One region of the Streptomyces sp. NPDC044061 genome, then DNA from elsewhere that is predicted to be linked to it. Evidence: predicted binding sites of a transcription regulator. Region 1 holds the regulator's gene; the other holds the start of a gene.

What was found. The regulator HrcA, encoded in region 1, represses chaperone genes, less so after heat shock. The targets are predictions, from matches to a motif close to TTNGCACTCNGNNNNNCNGAGTGCNAA.
Region 2: groES (co-chaperone GroES) is a predicted target of HrcA. The motif match lies at 3,729-3,755, and genes of this name have one in related genera.

The regions. Positions count from the first base shown of each region.
Region 1 covers NZ_JBWKFL010000002.1:400,087-408,382, forward strand. Annotated here, with positions in the region: gene dnaJ (molecular chaperone DnaJ) at 1-1,099, opposite strand, end outside; gene hrcA (heat-inducible transcriptional repressor HrcA) at 1,100-2,116, opposite strand; gene AC07CM_RS04300 (MBL fold metallo-hydrolase) at 2,278-3,000, shown strand; gene AC07CM_RS04305 (DUF3097 domain-containing protein) at 3,035-3,838, shown strand; gene AC07CM_RS04310 (hypothetical protein) at 3,884-4,510, opposite strand; gene hemW (radical SAM family heme chaperone HemW) at 4,538-5,770, opposite strand; gene AC07CM_RS04320 (SpoIIE family protein phosphatase) at 5,838-7,745, opposite strand; gene AC07CM_RS04325 (AMP-dependent synthetase/ligase) at 7,911-8,296, opposite strand, start outside.
Region 2 covers NZ_JBWKFL010000021.1:113,878-122,173, reverse strand. Annotated here, with positions in the region: partial or broken gene AC07CM_RS31095 (THUMP-like domain-containing protein) at 59-1,186, opposite strand; gene AC07CM_RS31090 (polysaccharide deacetylase family protein) at 1,278-2,210, shown strand; gene AC07CM_RS31085 (polysaccharide deacetylase family protein) at 2,804-3,610, shown strand; gene groES (co-chaperone GroES) at 3,902-4,210, shown strand; gene groL (chaperonin GroEL) at 4,332-5,954, shown strand; gene AC07CM_RS31070 (ester cyclase) at 6,046-6,753, opposite strand; gene AC07CM_RS31065 (SDR family NAD(P)-dependent oxidoreductase) at 6,828-7,601, opposite strand; gene AC07CM_RS31060 (MOSC domain-containing protein) at 7,655-8,296, opposite strand, start outside.

The DNA of each region.
Region 1 (8,296 bases):
GCCCCTGCTGACCCGGCTGGAACTGTCCCTGCGGACGCTCCTCGCCCCGCAGCTTGGCCAGCTCGCGCAGCAGCCGCTCCTGCTCGGGATCGAGCTTCGTCGGGGTCGTGACCTCGACGTGCACGATCAGGTCGCCCCGGCCGCCGCCGCGCAGGTGCGTGACGCCCCGGTTGTGCAGCGGGATCGACTGGCCGGACTGGGTGCCGGGCCGGATGTCGACCTCCTCCATGCCGTCCAGGGTCTCCAGCGGCACCTTGGTGCCGAGGGACGCCGCGGTCATCGGGATGGTGACCGTGCAGTGCAGATCGTCGCCGCGCCGCTGGAACGTCGTATGCGGCAGCTCGTGGATCTCGACGTAGAGGTCACCGGCCGGACCGCCGCCGGGGCCGACCTCACCCTCGCCGGCGAGCTGGATCCGGGTGCCGTTGTCGACACCGGCCGGGATCTTCACCGTCAGGGTGCGGCGGGAACGGACCCGGCCGTCGCCCGCGCACTCCGGGCAGGGGGTCGGCACGACCGTGCCGAAGCCCTGGCACTGGGGGCAGGGGCGGGAGGTCATGACCTGGCCCAGGAAGGACCGGGTCACCTGGGAGACCTCACCGCGGCCGCGGCACATGTCACACGTCTGGGCGGACGTGCCCGGGGCCGCGCCCTCCCCGCTGCAGGTGTTGCAGACGACCGCGGTGTCGACCTGGATGTCCTTGGTCGTGCCGAAGGCCGCCTCGTCCAGCTCGACCTCGATGCGGATCATCGCGTCCTGGCCGCGCCGGGTGCGCGAACGCGGGCCGCGCTGCGACGCCGTACCGAAGAACGCGTCCATGATGTCGGAGAAGTTGCCGAAGCCGCCGGCCCCGAAGCCGCCCGCACCCGCGCCGCCCGCCTGGGAGAGCGGATCGCCGCCGAGGTCGTAGACCTGCTTCTTCTGCGGGTCCGAGAGCACCTCGTAAGCGGCGTTGATCTCCTTGAACCGCTCCTGGGTCTTCGGGTCCGGGTTGACGTCCGGGTGCAGCTCGCGCGCGAGCCGACGGAACGCCTTCTTGATCTCATCCTGCGACGCGTCGCGGCGCACGCCGAGAACGGCGTAGTAGTCCGTGGCCACTTACGACTCCGCCAGGATCTGTCCGACGTACCGTGCCACTGCGCGTACCGCTCCCATCGTTCCCGGGTAGTCCATGCGGGTCGGTCCGACCACGCCGAGCTTGGCAACCGCCTCGCCGCCCGAACCGTAGCCGACCGACACGACGGAGGTGGAGTTGAGTCCCTCATAGGCGTTCTCGTGCCCGATCCGCACGGTCATGCCCGAATCCCCCGCCTCGCCGAGGAGCTTGAGGAGCACGACCTGCTCCTCAAGGGCCTCCAGGACGGGCCGGATCGTGAGGGGGAAGTCATGTCCGAAGCGGGTGAGATTGGCGGTGCCGCCGATCATCAGCCGCTCCTCGTTCTCTTCGACCAGTGTCTCCAGCAGTGTGGAGAGCACCGTGGAGACCGTACCGCGGTCCTCGGCCTCGAAGCCCTCGGGCAGGTCCTCGACCAGGCGCGGCACGTCGGTGAACCGGCGGCCCGCGACCCGGCTGTTCAGCCGCGCCCTGAGGTCCGCCAGGGACGCCTCGCCGAAGGGCGCGGGGCAGTCGACCATCCGCTGCTCGACCCGCCCGGTGTCCGTGATCAGCACGAGCATCACACGCGCGGGCGCGAGCGAGAGCAGTTCCACGTGCCGCACCGTGGACCGGGTCAGCGACGGGTACTGCACGACGGCGACCTGCCGGGTCAGCTGCGCGAGCAGCCGCACCGTGCGCGCCACGACGTCGTCGAGGTCGACGGCGCCCTCGAGGAAGTTCTGGATGGCCCGCCGCTCGGGCGCGGTCATCGGCTTGACGCCCGCGAGCTTGTCCACGAACAGCCGGTAGCCCTTGTCGGTGGGGATGCGCCCGGCACTGGTGTGCGGCTGCGCGATGTACCCCTCGTCCTCCAGGGCCGCCATGTCGTTGCGCACGGTCGCCGGGGAGACGCCGAGGTTGTGCCGCTCGGTGAGCGCCTTCGAGCCCACCGGCTCCTCGGTGCCCACGTAGTCCTGGACGATGGCGCGCAGCACCTGAAGCCTGCGTTCACTCAGCATCCGCGCGCACCTCCAGCATGTCGTCCCTCGCCCCTTCGGGTGGTGTGCCTGGCACTCTGCGTGTCCGAGTGCCAGCGTTCCCCGGCCCAGTGTACGGCCGTGGGGTACTCACTGGGCAAGGTCGGTCCTGTCGTACCCGCCCGTACCGCTAGCGTCGCGGTATGACGGTGACTTGGGAAGACCTGGGGTGGGAGCGGCTGGCCCCCGGTGTGGGGCGGTGCCGGCTGCCCGGCTGGGACTGCACCGTGGGCCTGGTCCTCGGCGAGGGCACGGCGCTGGTGGTGGACGCCGGATCGAGCCTGACCGAGGGGGCGCGGCTGCGGGCGCGGGCGCAGGAACTGGCCGGCGACCGTGTGACCCATCTCGCGCTGACCCATCCCCATTTCGACCACGTCTTCGGCGCGGCCGCGTTCGCCGGGGCCGAGGTGTACGCGGCGGTGGGCACGGACGCGGTGTTCGCGTACGAACGCGAGGAGCTGCGCCGCGACGCGATCGGGCACGGCCTGCCGGCGGCGCAGGCGGAGGAGGCGGCGAAGACGCTGACCCCGCCCCGCCATCTGGTCTCCGGGGAGTGGACGCTGGATCTCGGCGGCGGCCGCCAGGCGCTGCTGGCCAACGTGGGCCCGGGCCACACGGCGCACGACCTGGCGGTGCTGGTCCCCGGCTCCCCCGAGGTGGTCTTCTGCGGCGACCTCGTCGAGGAGTCGGGTGAGCCGCAGGCGGGCCCGGACGCGGTCCCGTCCCGCTGGCCGGACGCACTCGACCGGCTGCTCGCGCTGGGCGGCGAGGACGCCGTGTACGTGCCCGGTCACGGAGCGGTGGTCGACGCGGCCTTCGTACGACGTCAACGCGCCGAGCTGGCGGCGCGTTTCGGCGTGTCGTGAGCGGGGGTCCGCGGGTTCTCCTATCGTCATCCGAATGCGCCAGTACTCCGCCGACCTGACCCCGCCGTGGAAGAAGCCGAAGCCCGTGCCGGAGGTTCCGGCCGAGCCGGGGCTGGTGGTGGAGGAGCCGGGTACCGGGTTCTGCGGGGCGGTGATCCGCTGCGAGGCGGGCACGGTGACGCTGGAGGACCGCTTCGGCAGGCACCGGGTGTTCCCGATGGACCCGCGCGGCTTCCTGCTGGAGGGCAGGGTGGTCACCCTGGTGCGGCCCTCCTCGGGTCCGGTACGGCCCACGCGTACGGCGTCCGGTTCGGTGGCCGTTCCCGGCGCACGCGCGCGCGTGGCCCGCGCCGGCCGCATCTACGTGGAGGGCCGGCACGACGCCGAGCTGGTCGAGAAGGTGTGGGGCGACGACCTGCGCATCGAGGGCGTGGTCGTGGAGTACCTGGCGGGCGTGGACGACCTGCCGTCGATCGTGGCGGAGTTCGGGCCCGGGCCGGACGCGCGGCTGGGGGTGCTGGTCGACCACCTGGTGCCCGGCACGAAGGAGTGGCGCATCGCCGAGTCGGTGACGAGTGAGCACGCGCTCGTCGTCGGCCACCCGTACATCGACATCTGGGAGGCGGTGAAGCCGGCGTCCCTGGGGATCCCCGGCTGGCCCCGGGTGCCGCGCGGGCAGGACTGGAAGACGGGCGTGTGCCGGGCGCTGGGCTGGCCGGAGAACACCGGGGCCGCCTGGCAGGGGATCCTGTCGCGGGTCCGCTCCTACAAGGACCTGGAGCCGGAGCTGCTGGGGCGGGTCGAGGAGCTGATCGACTTCGTCACGGCTCCGGAGTGACCGGGGCGGCGGCGTGACGGCTCCGGGGTGACCCGGCCGACTTCGTCACGGCTCCGGAGTGACCCGGGCGGCGGCGCCCATGCGCTCGCGGTGGCCGGCCCGGTCCGGGGCGCCCAGGTAGGACAACGGCCGCTCCAACGGCCCGAACCGCACCTTGCTGGGCGCCCGGCGTCGCAGCGCCTCGTCGTAGTCCTTGTAGGAGCCAGTGATCTCGACGCGGTAGCGCAGGCGCGGCAGGCCGGGCCGCAGGGGTTCACAGCTGCGGACGAACTCCCACAGCAGCGGGTCGTCGCGGTCGATCTCGCCCTTCGGGCACAGCTCGATCGTGTAGACCCGTGCTCCCTTGGCGCCGCGCGCCCAGTGGATCCCGGCTCCGGCCAGTGAGTCCCAGCGCACCAGGGCGACCTCCTCGCCCCGCATCCACCAGAAACCCTGGGAGTCGAGCGCGGTGACCAGGTCGCGCCCCTTCCATCTGTGCCGCAGGACCCAGATCAGGAGGGCCCCGGGGAGCAGCAGGATCAGTCCCGGCCACCGGCCCCCCTGGAGGACGAGGTCGAGGCCGAGCGCACCCATGAGGAGGGACACCACGAAAGCGGGCAACGCGGGCTTCAGGCGCCGCCGTCCGTACCGCAGGACGGTCGCGTCCGGATCCGGCCGTCTCTCAGAGATCATGGCCGGGAACTGTAGCCGGGCCGCCGATCAGTCGACCAGGTCCCTGACCACCGCGTCCGCCAGCAGCCGCCCGCGCAGGCTGAGGACGCCCCGGCCCCGCGCGTACGGACCTTCCTGCAGCAGCCCGTCCGCCAGCGCCCGCCGGGAGGCCGCGAGCCCTTCGTCCTTCAGCAGGGACAGCGGTACGCCCTCCCGCAGCCGCAGTTCCAGGAGGATCCGTTCCACCCGCCGGTCCTCGTCGGACAGCAGCTCCCGGCCCGCGCCCGGTGAGCGGCCGGAGGCGAGGGCCGCCGCGTACGCGCCCGGATGCTTGACGTTCCACCAGCGCACCCCGCCCACGTGGCTGTGTGCCCCGGGGCCGGCGCCCCACCAGTCCGCGCCCCGCCAGTACAGCTCGTTGTGCAGGCAGCGCCCGGACTCGGAGGTGGCCCAGTTGGAGACCTCGTACCAGTCGAAGCCCGCGGCCGACAGCGTCTCCTCGGCGATCAGGTAGCGGTCGGCGTGCACGTCGTCGTCCGTCATCGGGACCTCGCCGCGACGGATCCGGCGGGCGAGCTGGGTGCCCTCCTCGACGATCAGGGCGTACGCGCTGACGTGGTCCGGGCCCGCACCGATCGCCGCGTCCAGGGACGCCCGCCAGTCGTCGTCGGACTCGCCGGGCGTGCCGTAGATCAGGTCGAGGTTGACGTGCTCGAAGCCGGCCGCCCTGGCCTCGGCCACGCAGGCCTCGGGACGGCCCGGGGTGTGCGTGCGGTCCAGGATCCTCAGCACGTGCTGCTTCGCGCTCTGCATGCCGAAGGAGACGCGGTTGAAGCCGCCCTCCCGGAGGGTGGCCAGGTACGCGGGGTCGACCGACTCCGGGTTCGCCTCCGTCGTGATCTCCGCGTCCGGCGCCAGACCGAACTCGTCGCGGATCGCGCCCAGCATCCGTGCCAGGTCGCCCGCGGCCAGCAGCGTCGGGGTCCCGCCGCCGACGAAGACCGTACGGATCTCCCGCGGGTCGTCGCCGAGCACCTTGCGGGCCAGCCGGATCTCGTCGATCAGGGTGTCCGCGTAGTTGTCCCGGGACGCCAGCACTCCTCCCGTGCCGCGCAGCTCGGTCGCGGTGTACGTGTTGAAGTCGCAGTAGCCGCAGCGGGTCGCGCAGTAGGGGACGTGCAGGTAGAACCCGAGGGGTCGGTCGACGGCCCCGGCGAGCGCGCCGGCGGGCAGCGCGCCGTCGTCGGGGACGGGATCGCCGTCGGGAAGTGCGGAAGGCATGTCTCCCATTGTCCCGTACTCGTCGTCCCGCACTCGTCCGTCCCGCACTCGCCGCCCGCGACGACGGTCACTCGGCCTGGAGCACCAGCAACGCCAGGTCGTCCTCGGGGAGACCGCCGCCGAAGTCGTGCACCAGGTGGCGGATCCTTTCCGCGATCAGTTCGGCGCTCAGGCCCGCACAGCCGGACAGGGCGCGGGCGAGCCCGTCGCCGTCGTCGAACTGGCGCGAGCCGGAGCGGCGCTCGGTCACCCCGTCGGTGACGCACAGCAGGCTGTCGCCGGGCCGCAGCTCGATGGTCTCACTGGTGTAGGTCTCGTCCTCGACCACGCCGAGCAGGGTCTGCGGGCGGGCCGCCGTACGCACCTGGCCGTCGGGGCCGAGGACCAGCGGCAGCGGGTGCCCGGCGGAGGCCAGGGTGCAGCGGACACCGCCGTCGTGCGGGGTCAGCTCGCCGTAGAGGAGGGAGAGGAAGCGGGTCTGCGGGCCGTCACCGGCGACCACCGGCCGGCCGCCGGCGGCGACCAGCGCGCGGGCCGCCGCGTCGGCGGCCTCGGTGGCGTCGTCCAGGAGGAGCTGGTTGAGCCGGTCGAGGACGTCGGCGACCCGGTAGCCCTCGCGCGCCAGCAGGCGCAGCCAGGGGCGGGCGAGCCCGATCACGACCGCGGCCTCGGGGCCCTTGCCCTGCACGTCGCCGATCGCGAAGCACCAGCGGCCGTCGCCCGCCGGGAACAGGTCGTAGAAGTCGCCGCTCGGGCCGCCCTTGTCGCAGGGTTCGTAGACGAGCGCGCTGCTCATGCCGGGGATCTCCGCGACCGCGCCGGGCAGCAGGCCGCGCTGCAGGACGGCGCTGATGGTGGCCTGCCGGGCGTACTGGCGGGCCGCGCCGATGGCGAGGGCCACCCGGCGGCCGAGGTCCTCGACCAGACCGGTGACCTCGTCGGGAAAGCCGAGCAGCCCGCAGCGCCCGATCACCAGCGTGCCCAGCGGGCGTCCGCCCGCGATCAGCCGGTACGCCAGCGCCGTGCCGCGGGCGCCCTGCGGGCCGAGCGCGTCACCGGGCCAGGGGTACGGCTCGGGGCCGGACCTCCCCCACTCCCGGCTTCGCTCGAACGGGGGGACGTCCATCCCGTCCCGCGGGCAGGGCGGTTCCTTCTCCAGGGCGCGGGACAGCTCCTCGACGCGGTTCTCGCTGGTGTGCCAGACGCGGGCGGGAGCACTGCCGTCGCCGCCACGTATCGTCGCCTCGTCCTCCAGCCACACCGCGCACCAGTCGGCGAGCCGGGGCACGAGCAGCTGGCCGGTGAGGGCCGTGACCAGGTTCTCGTCCAGCTGACCTGCGAGCAGGTCGGAGGCCTCGGCGAGGAAGGACAGCGCGCCCCGGCCGAGCCAGTCCCGGCCGTCCCCGGGGCGCCGCGGCTGCGGGGCGAGGGCCTCGGCGGCCTCGAGGGTGTGCTCCGGGGCGGGCCCCTCCGGGTGCTCCTTCCCGCCGGCGGGCAGCCGCGCCCACACGGTCTTGGCGCCGGTGCGGTAGGTGACGCCCCAGGACTCGGCGAGCGTGGCGACCAGACGCAGGCCGCGCCCGTGCTCGAGCATGTCGTACGGCGCCTCGGCGCCAGCGGGGTCGCGCGGGGCGCGCGTCGGGTGGTGGTCGCACACCTCGACGACGAACGCGCCCTCCTGCTCCAGGCGCCAGTCGACCTCCACCTCGGTGCCCGCGTGCACGACGGCATTGGTCACGAGTTCGCTGACGACGGCCATGGCGTCGTCGGCCAGCCGGCCGAACCCCTCGGGCCCGGTGAGCCCCTGCTCGGCCCACTCGGCGAACGCGGCGCGCAGCAGGGCACGGGCGGAGCCCGGCGCGAGGGGACCGCAGGGCAGGGCGGCCCGGCCCCGGGCGCGCGGGCCCGCGCCGTGGGACGCGGGCGCGTCACAGGCCCGGGAGCCCGTCTCCCGCTGCGTCGGTATGGCCGCCATGTCCATGCGGCCAGGGTGACAGAAAGAACTCACGCCTAAGCGTTGAGTTACCGAAGTGGACAGCCACCCGTGAGAACTGTGCTAGGGGTTTGCTCGAACACGGTCGGAAAGCGGCCCCGGAAGGGCAATTCCTTCCGGGGCTCCCTCCGGGGCCGGGCGGTTGCCTCACGCCTCCCGCGTACCGGCGTACATGTCGTCGATCAGGTGCTTGTACTCCCGCTCGACCACCGGCCGCTTCAGCTTCAGGCTCGGCGTGATCTCGCCGTGCTCCACGTCGAGGTCGCGCGGCAGCAGCCGGAACTTCTTGATGGTCTGCCAGCGCTGCAGGCCCTCGTTGAGCTGCTTGACATAGCCGTCGACCATCTCGACGGTCTGCGGGGCGGCGACGACCTCGGCGTAGGACTTGCCGTCCAGGCCGTTTTCCTTGGCCCACTGCAGGATCGTGATCTCGTCGAGGGCGATGAGGGCGGTGCAGTAGTTCCGGTCGGCGCCGTGCACCAGGATGTTGGAGACGTAGGGGCACACGGCCTTGAACTGGCCCTCGACCTCGG
Region 2 (8,296 bases), on a different contig from region 1:
CCCCCCCCCCCCCCCCCCCCCCCCCCCCCGACCCCCCCCCCCCCCCCCCCCCCCCCCCCCCCGCGGCCCGGGTGAGGAACACCGTCGCCGAGCCGGGCCCCTGCGGCTTGACCTTTCTGCGCAGTTCCTCCGGCTCCACCGCCGAGCCCCGCTTCTTCACGGTCAGCGTGCCGACCTCGCGTTCGCGCAGCAGGGCCTTCAGCTTCTTGACGTTGAAGGGGAGTTGGTCGGTGATCTGGTAGGCGGAGGCGTAACGGGTGGGGCGCAGTTCGTCGGACGTGACGTACGCGATGGTCGCGTCCAGGAGCCCGCCGCCGACCTCCTCGGCCACCTCCGCGACCAGATGGGCCCGGATGACCGCGCCGTCCGGTTCGTACAAGTACCGCCCCACGGGCCGGACTTCGGGGTCGGGCAGGCCGCGGGAGGGCAGCGTGCGCGGGCCGGGCAGCAGGGTGGCCCGGAACAGGCCCGGCTCGGTCCCGAACCACAGCACCGCCTCCTTCACGTCCCCGCCGTCCGAGATCCACTCGGCCTCGGCCTGCGCGGGGATCGCCTCGTGCGGGATGCCGGGGGCGATCTTCAGGGCCGCGCGGGGTGCACCGAGTGCCGCCTCCACGGCCCAGGACAAGGGCGGTGAGTACGCCTCCGGGTCGAAGATCCTTCCCCGCCCGCCCCGCCGCGCCGGGTCCACGAACACGGCGTCGTAGCCCGCCGTGTCCACCTCCGTGACGTCCGCCTCGCGCACCTCGATCAGCTCGGCGAGCCCCAGCGCCTCGGCGTTCGCCCGTGCCGCGGCCGCCGTCAGCGGGTCCCGGTCCACGGCCAGCACCCGGATCCCGGCCCGGGCCAGCGCGATCGCGTCGCCGCCGATCCCGCAGCACAGGTCGGCGACCGAGGTCACCCCCAGCTCCTTCATGCGACCGGCCCGGTACGCCGCCACGCTCGCCCGGGTCGACTGCTCGACGCCGTTCGGCGTGAAGAACATCCGCCGCGCGTCCTCGGCCCCGAACTTCGCCGCCGCCCGCTGCCGCAGCCGTGCCTGCCCCAGCGCCGCCGACACCAGCTCGGCGGGGTGCTCGCGGCGCAGCCGGGTGGCGACGGCCAGCTCCTGCGCGGGGTCGGTGTCGCGCACCTCGTCGAGGAGGGCGCGGCCTTCGGGGCTGAGGAGGGGAGCGAGGTCGTTCACCGGGTCATTGTGGGCCAGTCGGTGGACGGTGCGCCTCCGGGCGGCGGTGTCGGACCGGGTTCGGGGCGGGGGCCTGCGAGGATCCGGCACCATGCGACTAGTAGTACAAAATGACAAATGTCGGGCGGTACTCCAGAGGGTCGCCCTCCGCTGCGGGGTGGTCGCCCTGGCCTCCGCCGCCCTCGCCTCCGGCTGCGCCGCCCCCGACGCGGACTCCGGTGCCCACCCCGCCCCCGGCCGGCAGCACGGCCGGGGCGGTCCCGCCGAGGCCGGTGACCCCCGGGCCCGCCTCGCCGCCGAGCACGCCCGCCTGGTCGCCGCCGCCAGGCTGTGGCAGCTGGACCGGGTGCCCATCGCGCCACCGGCTCCGCCGGTCAGGAAGCCGAAGATCACCCCGCGCGACGGCTTCGAGGTGGACGGCCAGGAGGAGGAGAACCTGCCGCCGGTCTTCACCACCGTCCCGACCAGGCAGAAGGTCGTCTTCCTCACCATCGACGACGGTGACAACAAGGACCCGGACTTCCTGCGCATGATGAGCGACCTGAAGATCCCCTACTCGGCGTTCCTCAGCAACTACCTCATCAAGGACGACTACGGCTACTTCCGCCGGATGCAGTCGGAGGGCCACACCCTCAACAACCACACCCTCACCCACCCCTACCTGCCCAATCTCTCCTACGAGGAGCAGAAGGACGAGATCTGCGGCATGCAGGACATCATGAAGAAGCAGTTCGGCAAGGCGCCGACCGTCTTCCGCCCGCCCTACGGCAACTACAACGGCGACACCCTGCGCGCCGCCAAGTCCTGCGGGATCAAGTACGCGCCGATCTGGGACGAGGAGGTCTTCGTCGACCACTGGGAGTACCGCGACTGGGACCGCAGCCTGCACCCCGGCGACATCGTGCTCACCCACTTCCGCGGCCGTGCCGACTGGGACGGCACGATGGTCGACGACATGCGCCGCTTCCTGAACAAGGTCACGCGCGAGGGCTACGCCGTGGCCCGCCTGGAGGACTACCTGTGAGGCCCGGGGGGCGACCGGGGGGCAACTCAGGAGGCCTTGCCGAAGGCCCGGCCCGCCCGAGCGACAACAGGCCACGGCAGCGGCCGGCTTCGGGGAGTGGGGGTGGGGATTCGGGGGGTGGGCGTCGTTCGGCTGCTTCGGACAGTGGGGACGGCGGTCGGGCGGGTGGGCGTCCTCGGCTCGCTTGGGTGATTGGGCGTGGCCGTGCGGCAAGCGGTCGCCCCCGGGCCGCTTCGGTAGGTGAGGGCGGCGATCCGGCGGGCGGTCGCCCTTGGCTCGCATCGGTAAGTCGGGTTGTCCGTAAGGCAAGTGGGCGCTCTCGGCTTGCTGCGGTAAGCGTGGGTGGTGGTGCGGCGGGTGTTCGTCTTCGGCTGGGTTCGGGGCGTGGGGGTGACGGTGCGGCAAGTGGGCGCTCTTGGCTTGCGTCGGGAAGCGGGGGCGGTGGTGTGGCGGGTGGGCGTCGTTGGCTCGCTCGGGCGAGTGGGGGTGGCGGTGAGGCGGGCGCGCGTCCTCGGCTCGCGTCGGGAAGTGGCGGCGGTGGTCCGGCGAACAGGTGTGCCGGTGGGCGAGATGTGGGGGGCGGTGGGCGGCGGGTGCTGGGTGGGCCGGCCGCCGTCCTGGCCGCGGCTCTCCTCCTCGCCGGCTGCGCCCAGTCCGTCGACCCCATCGAACGCCTGGGCAAGCGGGCGGCCCAGGGGGTACGGCCGCCGAGCCCGGCCGGCGACCAGGCCTACCGCCGCTGGGGCCTGACCGCCCCCCTCGCCGCTCCGCCCAGCCACCCGGTCCGGCCGCTGACGGCTCTCCGGCCGGACACCTCCCTGCCCCGGGTCGTGCACCGCGTCGCCACCACCGACAAGGTCGTCTTCCTCACCTACGACGACGGCGCCGAGCGGGACCCGCGGTTCGTCGACATGGTCCGCGGGCTCCGGCTGCCCGTCAGCTTCTTCCTCACCGACAGTGTCGTGGGACCCGGCTACGGCCACTTCGCCCGCCTGCACGCGATGGGCGCCGGCATCGAGAACCACACCCTCGACCACCCGGCGATGCCCGGCCTGCCCTTCGCCGGCCAGCGCGCCGAGATCTGCGGCCAGCAGGAGAAGCTCAGGTCCCGCTTCGGCGTCCGCCCCCGCCTCTTCCGGCCGCCGTACGGCACGTACGACACCACGACCCTGCGCGCCGCCGCCGACTGCGGCATCTCCGCGCTCGTGCTGTGGCGGGCCGCCATGACCGCCGACGGCATCACCTACGCCGGCGGCGCGAAGCGCCTGCGCCCGGGCGACATCATCCTCGTAGGCCCCGACGAGGCCACCGGCCCGACCCTCAAGGAGCGCACGCGCCGTCTCCTGCGCCTGGTACAGACGAGTGGCCTGACGGTGGGACGGCTGGAGGACTACCTGTAGGGGGTGACCAGGCCCGTTCAGGGGCGAAGCGGGGGCGGCAACCCCCTGGGCGGAGGGCGACTCCGAGCACCGATCGGACCCCGCGCAGTCAAGATCTCGGCCGACGCGCCGCACGGCATTGGCACTCCGCTTGACCGAGTGCTAACCCCGGTCATAGTCTCGGCTCTGGCACTCCCCCCTGGAGAGTGCCAAACAAGCGACGGGCAGGTCCGGCACCCGCGACGACGGATCCACCTGGTCGCCACCTCAGACAGTTAACCCCGTGAGATCTCCGAAGGGGGAGGTCGGATCGTGACGACCACCAGCTCCAAGGTTGCCATCAAGCCGCTCGAGGACCGCATCGTGGTCCAGCCGCTCGACGCCGAGCAGACCACCGCCTCTGGCCTGGTCATTCCGGACACTGCGAAGGAGAAGCCCCAGGAGGGCGCCGTCCTCGCCGTGGGCCCGGGCCGTTTCGAGAACGGCGAGCGCCTTCCGCTCGACGTCAAGGTCGGCGACGTCGTCCTGTACAGCAAGTACGGCGGCACCGAGGTGAAGTACAACGGCGAGGAGTACCTCGTCCTCTCGGCTCGCGACGTGCTCGCGATCATCGAGAAGTAGTCACCTCGAGCAAACCTTTGCTTTGAGCTGCGCCCCTGGCCCCCGCGACCGATAACGAAGCCGGGCGCCCGGGGCGCAGTTGTCTTTACACCCACAGATTTCCGAGAGGGCTGCCGCTGTCATGGCGAAGATCCTGAAGTTCGACGAGGACGCCCGTCGCGCCCTCGAGCGCGGCGTCAACAAGCTGGCCGACACGGTGAAGGTGACGATCGGCCCCAAGGGCCGCAACGTCGTCATCGACAAGAAGTTCGGCGCCCCCACCATCACCAACGACGGTGTCACGATCGCCCGTGAGGTCGAGATCGAGGACCCGTACGAGAACCTCGGCGCCCAGCTGGTGAAGGAGGTGGCGACCAAGACCAACGACATCGCTGGTGACGGCACCACCACCGCCACGGTTCTCGCCCAGGCGCTGGTCCGCGAGGGCCTGAAGAACGTCGCCGCCGGCGCCTCCCCGGCGCTGCTGAAGAAGGGCATCGACGCCGCGGTCAAGGCCGTCTCCGACGACCTGCTCGCCTCGGCCCGCCCGATCGACGAGAAGTCCGACATCGCCGCCGTCGCCGCGCTGTCCGCCCAGGACCAGCAGGTCGGCGAGCTGATCGCCGAGGCGATGGACAAGGTCGGCAAGGACGGTGTCATCACCGTCGAGGAGTCCAACACTTTCGGTCTGGAGCTGGACTTCACCGAGGGCATGGCCTTCGACAAGGGCTACCTGTCGCCGTACTTCGTGACGGACCAGGAGCGCATGGAGGCCGTCCTCGACGACCCGTACATCCTGATCCACCAGGGCAAGATCGCCGCCATCGCGGACCTGCTGCCGCTGCTGGAGAAGGTCATCCAGGCGGGTGCCTCCAAGCCGCTGCTGATCATCGCCGAGGACGTCGAGGGCGAGGCCCTGTCGACCCTGGTCGTCAACAAGATCCGCGGCACCTTCAACGCCGTCGCGGTGAAGGCCCCCGGCTTCGGCGACCGCCGCAAGGCGATGCTGCAGGACATGGCCGTCCTCACCGGTGCCACGGTCATCTCCGAGGAGGTCGGCCTCAAGGTCGACCAGGTCGGCATCGACGTGCTCGGCACCGCCCGTCGTGTCACCGTCACCAAGGACGACACCACGATCGTCGAGGGCGCCGGCAAGCACGAGGACCTGCAGGGCCGCGTCGCGCAGATCAAGGCCGAGATCGAGAACACCGACTCCGACTGGGACCGCGAGAAGCTCCAGGAGCGCCTCGCGAAGCTGGCCGGCGGCGTGTGCGTGATCAAGGTCGGCGCCGCCACCGAGGTGGAGCTGAAGGAGAAGAAGCACCGTCTGGAGGACGCCATCTCCGCGACCCGCGCCGCGGTCGAGGAGGGCATCGTCTCCGGTGGTGGCTCCGCTCTGGTCCACGCTGTCAAGGTCCTCGAGGGCAACCTCGACAAGACCGGCGACGAGGCCACCGGTGTCGCGGTCGTCCGCCGCGCCGCCGTCGAGCCGCTGCGCTGGATCGCCGAGAACGCCGGCCTCGAGGGCTACGTCATCGTCTCCAAGGTGGCCGAGCTCGAGAAGGGCAACGGCTACAACGCCGCCACCGGCGAGTACGGCGACCTGGTCAAGGCCGGCGTCATCGACCCGGTCAAGGTCACCCGCTCCGCCCTGGAGAACGCCGCCTCCATCGCCTCCCTGCTGCTCACGACCGAGACCCTGGTCGTCGAGAAGAAGGAAGAGGAGCCGGCCGAGGCGGGCCACGGCCACGGTCACGCCCACTGACGCACGTCGGTAAGCCGTAGCGAAGGCCCGGCACCCCGGAAGGGGCGGCCGGGCCTTCGTCGTGCGCTCCCCAGGACCTGCCCGGCAATCCCTAGCTCTCCAGCGGCTCCAGCGCCCCCAACTGCCCCATGAGCCCGAGCCGGTCGTACTGCCACCAGCCCTCACGGATCTTGCCGTCGCCGTCGAACCGGAAGATGGTCGTGCCGGTCATCGACACCTGCCTGCCGGTGTTGGGCAGGCCCAGGAACTCGCCCGTCTGGATGCCGTTCCAGGTCCAGCGGGTGCAGACCCGGTCCCCCTGGGTGAGCTGGTCCTCGACCCGGAACGTGAAGCTGAAGGCGTCCCGCCACATCTCGATCTCGCGCCGCATGTTCTCCAGCCCGAGGTTGTCCTGTTCGTTGGCCGGATCGTGGTCGTGGTAGTTCTCCGCCAAGAGGCCGTTCAGCGGGGGCAGCGGCCCCTGCACCTCGACGGTGGCGAAGAACCGGCGCGCGGTGGCCGCCTGCAACTGCTCGTCGCGCACCACGTCCAGGTCCGTGAACGTCGGCATCTCGTCGCAGAGGGCGACCATGTCCCGGAAGATCCGGTCGGTCTCCGGCAGGTTCGAGTTCCGCATCGCCTCCTCGTACGACGGGAACTCCACGATCTCGATGACGTGGGACGCGTCCGAGCGGTCCTTGCCGACCACGGCATGGGTCGCGGTCCGCTTCCCCTTGGTCTGTTCGACCCACTGGTCCATCAGCCGGTTCATCTCGTCGAGCCGGCTGGTCCTGCAGTCGATGAGCTGTACGAACGTCATGGCGCCGCCTCCCGGCCCCCTGGGTCCGGATCCGTCAGGCCCATTTTCCCACCGGAACGCGGCCGCCACCCGTCCTACTGAGGCCCGTACTTGCGCCCCGTCCTGGAGCTGATCCCGCCCATCAGCCCGCGCGGGGTGACCTTCACCAGTCCCATCAGTGCCTTGTACCGGGGGTCCGGGATGGACAGCGTCTTCCCGCGCGCGAGGTCGGCCAGAGCCGTCGAGACCACCTTGTCCGCGTCCAGCCACATCCAGCCCGGAATGTTGTCCGTGCCCATCCCGGCCCGCTGGTGGAACTCGGTGCGCACGAAGCCCGGGCACAGCGCCATCAGCCTGACCCCGCTGCCGGCCAGGTCCTTGGCCGCACCCTGGGTGAACTGCACGACCCACGCCTTCGAGGCGCCGTACGTGCCCCGCGGCACGAAGGCCGCCACCGAGGCGACGTTCACCACCCCGCCGCGCCCACGCTCCCGCATCGCCCCCGACGCCGCCGACGTCAGCCGCAGCACCGCCTCGCAGTGCACCTTGAGCATCTTCAGCTCATCGGCCATGGGCACCTCGAGGTAGCGGCCCTTGTTGCCGAAGCCGGCGTTGTTGATCAGCAGGTCGACCGGGTTCTTCCGGTCGCCGAGCCGGTCGGCCACCGCCTCGATGCCCTTGTCCTCGGCGAGGTCGGCGCTCAGCACCTCCGCCTCGATGCCGTGCCGGTCGTGCAGCTCGGTCGCCTGCTCGCGCAGCCGCTTGGTGTCCCGGGCCACCAGGACCAGGTCATGCCCGTCAGCCGCGAGCCGCCGCGCGAACGCGGCACCGATCCCCGCGGTCGATCCCGTAATCAGAGCCGTTGTCATGGCCCAAGGGTAGTGACCCGGAGCGACAGCGTCCGCTGCGCCGTGACGGCTCCTCAGCGGTCCTGCGCGGCGGCGTACTTGCGAGCGGCGGCCAGCGTCTCGCCGTGCAGCGCGTCGCCCGCCACGAGCAGCCGGGGCAACAGTTCCCGCTCCGTGGTGACCGCGCGGAACTGCAGCGCCGCCGTCACCGCGTGGTCCGGCCGGTGCACGATCTCGATCGGATCGCCCGTCCGTATCTCACCCGGTTCGATCACCCGCAGGTAGGCACCGGTCAGGCCCTTCCGGGTGAACCTCTTGACCCATCCCCGCTCGCCCAAATGGCCCTGGAACGTACGGCACGGAATCCGCCCCGAGGTCACCTCCAGAACCAGCCCGGACCCGATCCGCCAGCGCTCGCCGATCAGCGCCCCCGAGACGTCCAGACCCTCGGTCGTGAGGTTCTCGCCGAAGCAACCATTGGCCAATGACCGGCCGAGTTCACGCTCCCACTCGTCCAGGTCCTCGCGCGCGTAGGCGTACACCGCCTGGTCCTCGCCGCCGTGGTGGCGCAGGTCGCACACCGTGTCCCCGGCGACGCCGCTCGCGCCGACCCCCTTGGGCCCGGGAGCCGCCACCCGCACCGGCCCCTCGACCGGCTGCTTGTCGATGCCCGTCACGCCCTCGGGCTGGTCCGTGTACGGCACCGGCTGCGGGTG